2 regions of the Exiguobacterium sp. SH0S1 genome follow, and region 2 is predicted to be linked to the other one. Evidence: a T-box and tRNA genes for the amino acid it is inferred to sense, from the RefSeq annotation. Region 2 holds a T-box; the other holds one or more tRNA genes.

Region 1 (6,298 bases), 650 kb from region 2:
TCCAAGACATTTCTGACGTCCTCCTTGAGTTTGCTTTGATTTGTGTTGCGGGTCTGTTGTTTCGTCCTACAATTAACATCCTAATAAACTACTATTAACGATAAATAAACGGAACGTAAAAGAATTGTAAAGATAAAAAAAGAAGCCACCGAAGTGACTTCTTTACTGGAGCTGTGCTTGGACGTCTTCTAAATCAAAATATACTTTCATGATGTCATGGGCGACGCGCGTGTTGACGCCTTCCGCCTCAAGACCTGGCATGATGATCGCCCACGCGATCTCTGGGTCGTCGTATGGAGCCCAGCCGACGTGGTTCGAGTTGAGCGTCTTGATCGGCTCACCGTTCGCGTTTCGTTTCGCTTGGCCGTCCGGCCCTTCCGCGATCGCTTGCGCGGTCCCGGTCTTACCGGCCGCCGTCATCCCCGTCTGTTGGAGAATCCGTGACGTCCCGGTCTCGACCCCTTGACGGAAGCCTTGACGCGAACGCTGGATGAACTCGTCGCGGATGTCGACTTTGTTCAGCGCTTTCGGCTGGAACGTGCTGACGACTTGTTTGTTCATCTCATCGAGCGAGCCCGGTTCAATGATCTCTTTTAACAGATGCGGCTGCACGCGATATCCGCCGTTGGCAAGCGTCGACGTATATTGCGCGAGTTGGATCGGCGTATACGAGATGAACTGACCGATCGACATATCCATCAACAGTGTGACGCGGTCGGGCACGCTCCGGAAACCGATCGATTCGTAAGGAAGATCGATGCCCGTCTCGATCCCGAGTCCGAACTGTTTATAGTAGTGCTCCATCGTATTGAACGCTTCGGTGACGTTGTCACCGACGATTTGGCCGGTCGAATAATAATCGGCGAGCCTGAGCGCGATCTGGAACATGTAGATGTTCGACGACATGGCAAGCGCATCGAGGTCGTTGATGTTCCCCATGTTCCGGTAAGACGATTTGAGCGAAGACCCGATGCGGATCGGCGCGTCGTAAATGTATTCGCCCGGCTTGATGACTTCTTCTTCAAGTCCGAACGCGACGGTCGCCCCTTTGATCGTCGAGCCGATTTGGCTCGCCCGGAGAACGGTTCCTGTCGAGACGTCTTTAAACTCGTTCGTCTCAAGATCTAACTCTTGCCCAGACAAAGCGAGCAGCTCGCCCGTCTTCGGATTCATGACGACGACGAAAGCCCGGTCGAAGTGCGGACTCCCCGAACGCCCGGCACGGATCGCCTTCTTCAAGATCTCATCGACTTCTTTTTGGAATTCGATGTCCGTCGACAAGATGATATCTTTTCCGGGATTACCGCTCACGCGCGTAGGCTCACCGACCGGTTGGCCTTTATACGTCGTGAACACGTCATAAGCCGGGGTCCCGCGTAAAATATCTTCATACTGTTGCTCGAGATAAGACGTCCCGACCCGATCGTTCAACCCGTAGCCTTTCGCCTGATACGAGGCCCGTTGCTCGGCCGGGATTTGACGATAGCTTCCGAGGAAGCTTTGGAACGTTTCACCGAACGGATAGGCCCGCTGGTAATACGGTTCGACGCTGACGCCTGGCAACAGCTCCAAGTTTTCTTCGATCAAAGCCATCTCTTTCGGCGACGCGCCGATTTTGATGACTTGCGGGTCTAACGCGTACCCGCTCTCCATATTATGTTTGATAGCGATGATCTCTTCGGTCGCATCATCGAACGTGATCTCTGCTTGCGTGATTGAATCAAGCAGCAACTGATCGACTGCTTGGTTCGACAAGGCGGCCCGCTCTTCTTCCGGCAGCTCGGCGAGAAGCGATTGGACTCGTTCTTGCGAGCGCTCAGGATCGATGGCGATCCAATAGTCCTTGCGGTCCCGTTCGGTCACTTTGCGATCTTTCTCCGGAATGTCGACGATCTTAGCAAGTTTGACCGCAACATCGAGACGCTCCTCCGTTTTCGTCACTTGGGAGCGACGGTACATGACCGAATAGTTCGAGATTGTGTCGGCCAACACTTGACCGTTCCGATCGTAGATTTTGCCGCGAGGCACCTCGTACTTGATTTTGCTCGACTCGGTCTTTTGAACCTCTCGGGCGATCAACTCTCCGTTGACGATTTGGACGACGCCTAACCGAAAGATCAACGTCGCAAACAAAATGAAGACGATAAAAAACAATAAATTTAATCGTAACGGAAGGTGGTTACGCCGTTTTTTCGGCACTTTCACACGGTGTCTAGCCAATTCAGTTATCTCCTTCCACTTTCAGTTGCTTCTATATTATACTTTTCTGTATTTCTATTTTCAGACTCGATTTTTACTATATCATAATTTGTTTACAAATTAATGAAATGTAGAAAAAATCCCGAGATTCAACCGAATCTCGGGATCGTGTCATTATTTGGCGTCAGCGTAAAGCTTCGCGACGTAATCCCAGTCGATGACGTGGAAGAACGCTTGGATGTAGTCCGGGCGACGGTTTTGATAGTTCAAGTAGTACGCATGCTCCCAAACATCGAGTCCAAGGATCGGCGTGATGCCTTCCATGATCGGTGAATCTTGGTTCGGTGTCGACGTGACTTCGAGCTTGCCGCCTTTGACGACGAGCCAAGCCCAACCTGAACCGAAACGAGTTGTAGCGGCTTTCGTGAACTCATCTTTGAACGCGTCAAAGCTGCCGAACGCTTCGTCGATCGCCGTTGCGAGTTCGCCCGTTGGCGTCCCGTTCTCGTTTTTCTTCAACAACTTCCAGAAGAACGAGTGGTTCCAATGACCGCCGCCGTTGTTACGAACAGCTGTCTGAATGTCAGCAGGAAGCGAATCGAGTTTTTGGAGCAAGTCTTCAAGTGAAGAGTACTCTACGTCTTTTCCTTCGAGTGCATTGTTCACGTTCGTGACGTAAGCGTTGTGGTGTTTCGAATGGTGGATTTCCATCGTGCGTGCGTCAATGTGTGGTTCGAGTGCATCGTATGCGTAATCAAGTTGTGGTAATTCAAATTTAGCCATAACTAAAATCCCCCTTAAAATTGGTTTGAACAACGTTCGTTTTAAATGTAACAGATTTGTGACGGCTTACTCAATTGTAAAGGCTTATTCCACATCTTCGTCCGGCAACGCCCAGACCGAGATCGATCCTGCCGCTACTTTAAATACCCCTTTTCCATCTTCGTCAATCTCGATGATTTCATCGATCGTCTGCGTCAAGTCGACCCATTTCTCACCGGCACGATGCTCCCCGACGTACATCTGTTTCTCCGCCTCTTCGTTATTCGAGATGATGACGGCACAACCTGAACGCTCGATATCCTCGCTGCCGTGTCGGACCCAGCCGATCACGTGCTCGTTATCGAAGTAGTCGTCTTGTTGCCCATACGCTTTTTCACGACGGGCGTACAGAAGTGGATCGATGGCCAGCTTCTTCCCTTCGACCGGGTGGGGCCCGTTGATGCCGTAGTAATCACCGTAGAAAACACACGGATAACCGTCTTGGCGGAGTAAAATCAAACCGTAAGCACTCTGTTTGAACCAATCTTCGACCCATGACTCGAGCGCCTCGGCCGGCTGTGAGTCATGGTTGTCGACGAACGTGACCGAGTGAAGCGGGTGGGACTGGACGAGTGTGTCGTCAAAGATCGTCCGCAAATCAAACGATGCGCCTTCAATCGAGGCACGCTGCAAATTGTAATGGAGCGGCACGTCGAACAGATCGACGTGGTAGTCGATGTTGTCTAAAAAGGCGCGGCAATCTTCGAGCTCCGACTTCCAAAACTCACCGACCAAGTAAAAGTTCTCGCCTTTTTCATCTTTCATCGTTTGGCTGAACTCTTTGACGAAATCATAGTTGATATGTTTGATCGCATCGAGACGGAAGCCATCACATTTCGTCTCTTCGATGAACCACTTGCCCCAACTTAACACTTCTTCCCGGACTTCCGGATGATGATAGTCAATGTTCGCAAACATCAAATAATCGTATACGCCGAACTCACTATCGACGTTGTCATTCCATTTTTTGTTATCGCCTAAAATGAAGAAGATACCGCTATGCTCGCTCGCCGCGTCATAGTCCGTGCCGTTGAAATGATGGAAGTTCCATTTGAACGACGAGTACTTACCGTTTCGTTCTTTATAATCAAACTTCGTCCAACCTTCAATCTCAAACGGTTCTTCCGACAACACTTTCGTCCGGTCTTCCGGGTCGACTTCTAACACGTCGAACTTCTCGGTCGCGTCGGCTCCGGCTTTATGGTTCAACACGACATCCATATATACTTGCATCCCGAGTTCTTGGGCGTGTTTCGTCGCCTCAAGCAGCTCTTGCTTCGTCCCGTATTTTGTGGCGACGGTTCCTTTTTGATCAAACTCGCCTAAATCATACAAGTCATAGACACCATATCCCGTATCCTCATCACTTTGACCTTTTGTGATCGGTGGCAACCAAAGTGCGGTGATTCCTGCTTTTTTTAATTTAGAAGCCCGTTCTTTCAATCGCTTCCAATGCTTTTGGTCAGCCGGGACGTGCCATTCAAAAAATTGCATCATCGTATGATTTCGTTCCATCTCGCTTCGCCTCGTTTCATATTTTTCAAAAACAAAATGCTAACGGATATTTACCCGCGTCTTCACTTTTGAAAACAAAAATGTAAACAAAAAAGCAGCTTTCATTAGAAAGCTGCCCTCGATGGACCCTGTAGGACTTGAACCTACGACCGGACGGTTATGAGCCGTCTGCTCTAACCAGCTGAGCTAAGGGTCCTTATTGGTAGCGGCGGAGGGAGTCGAACCCACGACCTCACGGGTATGAACCGTACGCTCTAGCCAGCTGAGCTACACCGCCACGTTGTTATACAGTAATAATATACTGAAGGAAGCCTCTACTGTCAATGAAAAGTCACACGTACGCAAAAAAGTCTTGCTACTTATAACTTAAGTAGCAAGACTTTTTGAAACGTTAGACCGATATTTCGTTCGTTGCATCTTCAAGTGTGATTTCCGTGATGTTCATCGCATGGTCACCGATCCGCTCAAGGTTCGAGAGCATATCGACGAAGAACATACCAGCTTGGCCGTCACATTCACCTGTGTTCAAACGAACGACATGATTTTTACGGAATTGACGCTCGAGCATGTCGAGTTTCGCTTCCATCTCGATGACTTGACGCGCCTCGACCATGTCACCGCTCGCAAGCGTTTGAAGTGACTTCTCGAGTGTGGCCCGTGTCAGATCATACATTTCCGTCAACTCTTTTTGAGCATCAGGTGAGAGGGTGATGCGTGTTGCCGTCTTATAGTCGATCAACTCGATGATGTTCTCAACGTGGTCACCGATTCGCTCGATGTCGTTGATGGCATGCATGAGTGTCTTATGCTGTTGTGATTCGTGCTCCGTCAAATCGACGGCCGCCAATTTGACGAGATAATCCGTGATTTTAGAGTTCAATGAGTTTAACGCTTCTTCGATATGTGCCGACTTCTCAGCGTGTTTCTTGTCTCCTGACGCCATATAGCTGCGCGCTTCGTCAAGACCGAGCTTCGCGAAATCACCCATGCGGATGACTTCATATTTAGCTTGTTCGACCGCGATCGAAGGCGACTGTTGGATGAAGACAGGGTCTAGATGTTGCGCTTTCGTATCGACGATTGAATCTTCACCTGGTACGAGTTTCGTCACGAGCCAAGCAATCGTCCCGATGAACCAGAACTGGACAAACGTGTTGACGACGTTGAACGTACCGTGCGCGAAGGCGATTTGCATCTTGTCTTCAATCGCTAATAAGTCTGTGATCCACAAAATGTATCGCGTGAAGAGCGGCAAAATAATCAAGAACATGGCTGTCCCGATCAAGTTAAAGATAACGTGAGCTGCCGCCGCACGACGAGCCGCGACCGAGGCACCGATTGAAGCGAGAATCGCCGTGATCGTCGTCCCGATGTTGTCACCGAACAAGACAGGCAGTGCTGCATCGAGTTGGATCGAGCCACCTGCGTACAGTTCTTGCAAAATCCCGATCGTCGCAGAAGACGATTGAACGATGACCGTGAACACCGTACCGACGATGACGCCTAGGAACGGATTGTCACTCATCGATTGCGTCAAATCAATGAAATATTCACTCGAACGAAGCGGGCGCATCCCGTCTCCCATGAGTTCGAGACCGTAGAACAGCATCCCGAATCCGAAGAAGATTTGTCCGAGGTGTTGGAATTTCTCTCTTTTAAAGAAGAACAAAAGAATCGCACCGACTGCGATAATCGGAAGTGCATAAGCACCAATGTCAATCCCGATGATGAACGCCGTTACCGTCGTCCCGATGTTCGCACC
Region 2 (6,298 bases):
CTTGGAGTTCGACGGCTTCTGGCACCGTCACGACGACTTCGTCCCCTTCTTGCAGTTTATAGTTCGGCTTCACGAGTTGACCGTTGACGAGCAGATCCCCTGCCTTAATCCAGTCTTGGATTTGCGAACGTGACCAGTCACTTCGTTCGCTCATCCATTTATCGATCCGTGCCTTTTCTTCGGCGACAAATGTGTAAGTTTCCATTACGATTGTCCCCTTTCTTTGTTTAATTTTTCTTCGAACAAGACGCCGATGATCATAAAGATGACCCCGAACGTGAGTGCCATATCGGCGACGTTAAAGATTGGGAAGTTGTAGCCGAACGGGTACGTGTCGACGAAGTCGACGACCTCGCCCCGGAACAGACGATCGATAAAGTTGCCGATCGCTCCGGCGAGCAGTAAACCGACACTGTAGCCGAGCAGTTTGAACCCGTTCACTTCTTTATGCAAGAAGTAAATCAGACCGACGACAACGACGGCGGTGACGATGAAGAAGAACACCATCTGTCCTTCGAGCATGCCCCAGGCCGCGCCTCTGTTGCGGTACGATGTCAAATAGAGCCATCCTGGAATCAATTCGATCGATTGACCGATCGTCATCGTCTGGACGACGATCCATTTCGTCACTTGGTCGAGCAAAATGAGAACGACTGCTAATCCGTAATAACGTTTCATCAAATTCTCCTTTCAAGTCATAAGAAACCGGAGTGGACTGTGCGCCACTCCGGTCCGGCTCATGCGATGACTTCTGTACAGCGCGGGCAAAGTTCTGGATGATCTGCGTTCTGACCAAGTTCGGTCGAATACGTCCAACAGCGGGCACAAGCGGCACCGTCTGCTTTCGCGACGCTGATCTTCGCCGTCGCGTAGTCGACGTCGGCCGTATCGACGTAGTCGAGTTGTGACACTTGCAGGAGTTGACGAACGTTATCGATCGTATCGAGCAGCGCTTTCGTCTCACCCTTCGGTGCGACTTGAAGTTTTGCTTCGAGCGGTTTCCCGATCAACTTCTCGCCGCGGGCGATCTCGATCGCTTTCAAGACGTCGTCGCGGAACGTGAGGAATTTCGACCATTTCGCGAGTAATTCCGTCTCTGCTTCCGTGAGCGGCGCCACTTCTTCAAGGTCCGACAAGAAGACGCTATCCGCCGTCTTGGCCGGGATTTCTTGCCAGACTTCGTCCGCCGTATGCGGGAGGATCGGGGCAAGCAGCTTCGTCAACGTGATGACCGCATCATACATGACCGTCTGAACGGCACGGCGACGCGCATCGTTTTCACGTTCGATGTAGAGGATGTCTTTCGTGAAGTCGAGATAGAACGACGACAATTCGTTGACACAGAAGTTGTGGCTCATGTGGTAAACAGCCATAAAGTCGAACGTATCGTACGCTTTGACGACTTTCGTCTGAAGTTGTTTCAGCTTCGTCGCCATGAAGCGGTCGGCTTCCGGCATATCTTCGAACGCGACGCGCATCGACGGATCGAACCCGTTCAAGTTACCGAGCAAGAAGCGTAACGTGTTACGGATCTTCCGGTATACTTCTGACACTTGTTTAAAGTTGTCATGCGAGGCGCGGACGTCTGATTGATAGTCCACAGACGCGACCCAAAGACGTACGATTTCAGCACCGTACTGTTTCACGAGGTCGTTCGGTGCAATCGTGTTGCCGAGCGATTTCGACATCTTCCGGCCGTCGCCGTCAAGGACGAAGCCGTGACTGAGGACGTTGCGATACGGTGCTTTGCCGGTCGTCGCGACTGCAGTCGACAGTGACGAGTTGAACCAACCACGGTATTGGTCCGAACCTTCTAGGTACAGGTCGGCCGGACGGCGCAAGTTGTCGCGCTGTTCGAGCACGCCTGCGTGTGACGAACCTGAATCGAACCAGACGTCCATGATGTCGACTTCTTTACGGAACTCGCCGTTTGGACTGTTCGGATGTGTGAAGCCGGATGGCAACAAGTCTTTCGCCTCGCGCTCGTACCAGACGTTTGATCCGTGCTCATGGAACAAGTTGGCGATATGGTCGATCGTTTCGTTCGTGATGATTTCCGTTCCGTCTTCTGCGTAGAAAATCGGGATCGGCACACCCCATGCCCGCTGACGGCTGATGACCCAGTCGCCACGGTCACGGACCATGTTGAACAGGCGCGTCATGCCCCATTCCGGTACCCAGTTTACTTCTTCGATTTCACGCAACATGTCGCTGCGGAAGTCTTTGATCGAAGCGAACCATTGCGGTGTCGCCCGGAAGATGACCGGCTTTTTCGTACGCCAGTCGTGCGGGTACGAGTGCTTGATGAATTTGAGCTTCAACAAGTTGCCATTTGCTTCGAGCTTCATGCCGATCTCTTTGTTCGCATCTTCATAGAACAGTCCTTCAAAGCCTGGTGCTTCGTCCGTCATATACCCACGGTCGTCGACCGGGCACAACACGTCAAGTCCGTACGCTTGGCCGACACGGTAGTCGTCTTCCCCGTGGCCAGGTGCGATATGGACGCAGCCTGTCGCTTCAGCCGTGACGTGGTCGCCAAGGATAAGGAGTGACGTCCGGTCGTAAAGCGGGTGCTGTACTGTCATGTGTTCGAACTCGCGTCCGTTCCAAGATCCGCTCACTGAGTATTCATCCCAGCCAAGTGCTGTCGTCACTTCTTCGACGAGCGTCTCGGCAACGATATACCCTTTGCCATCGTGCTCGATCCGTGTGTATGTCAGCTCATCGCTGACAGCGATCCCGAGGTTGGCCGGAATCGTCCACGGTGTCGTCGTCCAGATGACGAAATGGTCGGTCGTCCCGAGGACGCCTTTGCCATCGACGACTTGGAACGCCACATAGATGGCTGGTGATTTTTTGTCATAGTACTCGATTTCCGCCTCAGCGAGTGCCGATTCAGAAGACGGTGACCAATAGACCGGTTTTTTCCCTTTATAGATGTATCCTTTTTCAGCCATCGTGCCGAACAGGCGGATTTGCGCCGCTTCATATTCAGGCTGGAGCGTGATGTATGGATTGTCAAAGTCAGCGAGCAGTCCGAGACGCTTGAACTGTTCACGTTGTGAGTTCACTTGCTCCATCGCGTAAGCGGCACATTTTTCGCGGAACTCGGCGACAGTCATCTCTTTACGGTTGACGCCTGCTTTTTGAAGCGCGTTCTCGATCGGAAGACCGTGTGTGTCCCAACCTGGGATCATCGGTGATTGATAGCCGTTCAACGACTTGAAACGGACGATGATGTCTTTTAACACTTTGTTGAGTGCATGGCCCATATGGATGTCACCGTTGGCGTACGGAGGTCCGTCATGTAGAATGTATTGCGGCTTTCCTGCATTCTTTTCTTGAACGCGGTTGTATAAGTCCATCTGCTCCCAAGCCTCGTGCATTGCTGGCTCGCGCTTCGGCAAATTTCCACGCATCGCGAATTCTGTATCAGGCATCAATAATGTGTCTTTGTAGTTCATTGAAACTCCTCCTGCATCTTTTTTGAAAAACAAAAAAAACCCGCCCCTAAATAGGGACGAGTTCATCGACTCGCGGTACCACCCTACTAATCTCAAGTAGACCTTGAGACCGCTCTCGGTAACCGATAACGAGGTCAAGCGGTCACGCTTACTCAGTTCAGCATGACACTCATAGGGGATACCAAATAAAGTCTTTCTCTTAGGCTTGCACCTTCCCTAAGTCGCTTCGTAGGTGTGACTTTATTGACGTGTCCTAATCAACGTATTGTTTATTATCCGTGATGTTTGTTTGGTGTGACTTCGTCGTCATTATACGCAAGTTCACTCGTATCGTCAAGAACCGTCTGGACAGGCGGCTCTCCGACAATCGTGTCCCATTCGGTACTATTTAGAAGTTCCATCTGTGCGTCGACGAGAACACGGAACCGGGTCCGGTACAGTTCGACTTTTTTCAACATTTGAATGACTTCACGCTCTGCCATCTGCTCTTTACGCGATGCTTCCTCTTCTCGGGCGAGCGCTTCGCGTTCAGCCTGCTTCAAGATGAGGCTGGCTTCTTTGGCCGCATTGGTCTTGACTTCTTCTGCTGCCTCTTGTGCGACGATAATCGATTTATTCAACGTGTCTTCCATCGAGGAGAAGTAGTCAATACGGGCTTGCATATCGTTGACGAGTTCTTCGTACCTTCTATTTTCACGAATCAATAGCTCAAACTCTTTAATGATTTGATCTAAAAATTCATTGACCTCATCGATATCGTACCCGCGAAAACGAGTCGAGAACTCTTTGTTATGAATATCAATCGGTGTCAACGCCATTCGACTTTCCTCCTAAATTCAACGTATGATGCCATACTGGATTTTTATTTTCTCACGCTTTGTCGAGCCGAGGATTGCCGTCAATTTGACACGACCGTAACCCCGGATTGAAACCAAATCGTCTGGTTCGAGTAAAAAGCTCGCGTCCGTGATCGCTTTATGATTGACTTTGCAGTCACCATGTTTGACGAGCGCCTGTGCTTTCTGGCGCGACAGACCGAGCACTTCGCTCACGACCGCATCAAAGCGGAGTGAGGAGACGATGCCAAACTCGTCGCTCCATTTGACTTCTGGGACGGTCAAAATCGATGCGGCCGGCACATCAGACAGCCGCACCCGGGCTTTGCCGACGCGATCCACGTTCATTTCGATGAATCCAGCCGCATCAGCCGTCGTCGCGAACTGAGCGATCCCGTCAGCGAGGACAACATCGCCAAACTTTTGCCGCTTCAGGCCCGCGTTAAGAAGCGTGCCTGTCACTTGGCGGTGGGTCAAGTCGACAAACTTCGTCGGATAATCGATTTGAAGAATCTTGACTTCAAAGTCGTTCACGTCGAGCTCATAGTAGTCGGGCGTCAATAAAAGCCGTTTCCGCTCAGCTCCAGGGAAACCGCCGTCCTCGTAGATGGCGAGCCGTTTGCCAACGAGTTGCCTGACGATTTGTTGCTCACGTGGGTCTAAAAAATCCGTCAATTTAAACAAGTAGTTGTCCTCGACTTGTCGCACCCAGTCGAGCACTTGCTCGACAAACGGGCGTTCATTCGGTCGATAATGATCGAAGACGCTCATTTACAGACCGAAAATCGCTCGCACTCCTGCTTGCGCCATACGAAGCACGAACAGGGCGACGATTGGAGAAATGTCGAGCATACCGCCGATTGGCGGGATGATCCGACGGAACGGGTTAAGAAACGGCTCACACAAGTATGTCAAAATCTGTCCGAATTTTGATTCTCTCGCATTCGGGAACCACGATAATAAAATATAGGCAATCAAGACCCAACTATAATATCCAAGAAGCGTAACAATCGTATTGCCTAATGCAGGGATCGCATTTTCCATTCATTTACCACCCTTTACTGTTTAGTTCGTCCTCCGAAATCAAATTCGAAATCGATCCAGTCAATTCGATATTGTTCGGAGCACATAGAATCGTGTTATGTCCAATCGACGTCATCGTTCCTTCTAGGGCGTAAACGACACCCGACAAGAAGTTTACAACTTGACGAGACTGCTCTTTCGACATGCGCTGAAGGTTGACGATGACGGCACGATTTTCTTTCAACTGGTCGCCAATATCTTGTGCCTCGGCAAAGACGCGCGGTTCGGCAAGAACGACTTTCGAACGTTCTTTCTTCTTCGTGTTTAGCGCGACGAGGTTGTTCGATGGTTTCGGACGCTCCTCGGTTTTGACGAGCGCATCAGTCGTCGGTTGAGTGTTCGTCTCTGCGACAGCATACTCTTCCCCTTCATACGCGTGATTCGGATCTTCCTCAAGTCCAAAGAAGTCTTTCATTTTGTTTTTGATTGACATAACGGATTCCTCCTTAGAATATATTATTGCACAAGTACGGTCCCAATACGAACAAACGATGCGCCTTCTTCGATTGCCAACTCGTAGTCGTTAGACATACCCATCGACAATTCGTTGCATGGTGCATGTTCGAAGCGATTTGCCGCGACGCGGTCGCGCAATTCGCGTAAAGCACGGAATGTTTCACGGATCACACCTTCATCTTCTGTGAACGGAGCCATCGTCATCAGTCCGATGACCCGAATATGGCGATACTGTCTACAGTTCTCGATGAACGGGATGACTTCCTCTTTTTCAAGCCCATGTTTTGACGTCTCGCCCGATACGTTCACTTGGACGAAACAATCGATGACACGGTCGGACCGTTTGTCAATCTCTTCGGCGAGCGATAATCGGTCGAGCGAATGGATTGCGGCAACATGATCGATGACTTGTCTCACTTTGCGCGTCTGTAGACTGCCGATAAAATGGAACTTGGCGTC

Evidence for each region. The T-box of region 2 lies ahead of ileS (isoleucine--tRNA ligase). A T-box ahead of a tRNA ligase gene usually reads a tRNA of that ligase, here a tRNA-Ile.
Region 1: it has a tRNA-Ile gene. The T-box ahead of ileS (isoleucine--tRNA ligase) is inferred to sense a tRNA for this amino acid. The anticodon was not compared.

The regions. Positions count from the first base shown of each region.
Region 1 is NZ_SJVC01000001.1:979,794-986,091, forward strand. It holds gene EVJ20_RS05060 (PstS family phosphate ABC transporter substrate-binding protein) at 1-10, opposite strand, end outside; gene EVJ20_RS05065 (peptidoglycan D,D-transpeptidase FtsI family protein) at 163-2,220, opposite strand; gene EVJ20_RS05070 (superoxide dismutase) at 2,374-2,982, opposite strand; gene EVJ20_RS05075 (alpha-amylase) at 3,067-4,536, opposite strand; tRNA gene EVJ20_RS05080 (tRNA-Ile) at 4,659-4,732, opposite strand; tRNA gene EVJ20_RS05085 (tRNA-Met) at 4,737-4,813, opposite strand; gene EVJ20_RS05090 (Na/Pi cotransporter family protein) at 4,928-6,298, opposite strand, start outside.
Region 2 is NZ_SJVC01000001.1:334,699-340,996, reverse strand. It holds gene EVJ20_RS01700 (RluA family pseudouridine synthase) at 1-205, opposite strand, end outside; gene lspA (signal peptidase II) at 205-678, opposite strand; gene ileS (isoleucine--tRNA ligase) at 738-3,464, opposite strand; T-box leader at 3,514-3,734, opposite strand; gene EVJ20_RS01685 (DivIVA domain-containing protein) at 3,737-4,282, opposite strand; gene EVJ20_RS01680 (YlmH family RNA-binding protein) at 4,301-5,071, opposite strand; gene EVJ20_RS01675 (YggT family protein) at 5,072-5,344, opposite strand; gene EVJ20_RS01670 (cell division protein SepF) at 5,349-5,816, opposite strand; gene EVJ20_RS01665 (YggS family pyridoxal phosphate-dependent enzyme) at 5,840-6,298, opposite strand, start outside.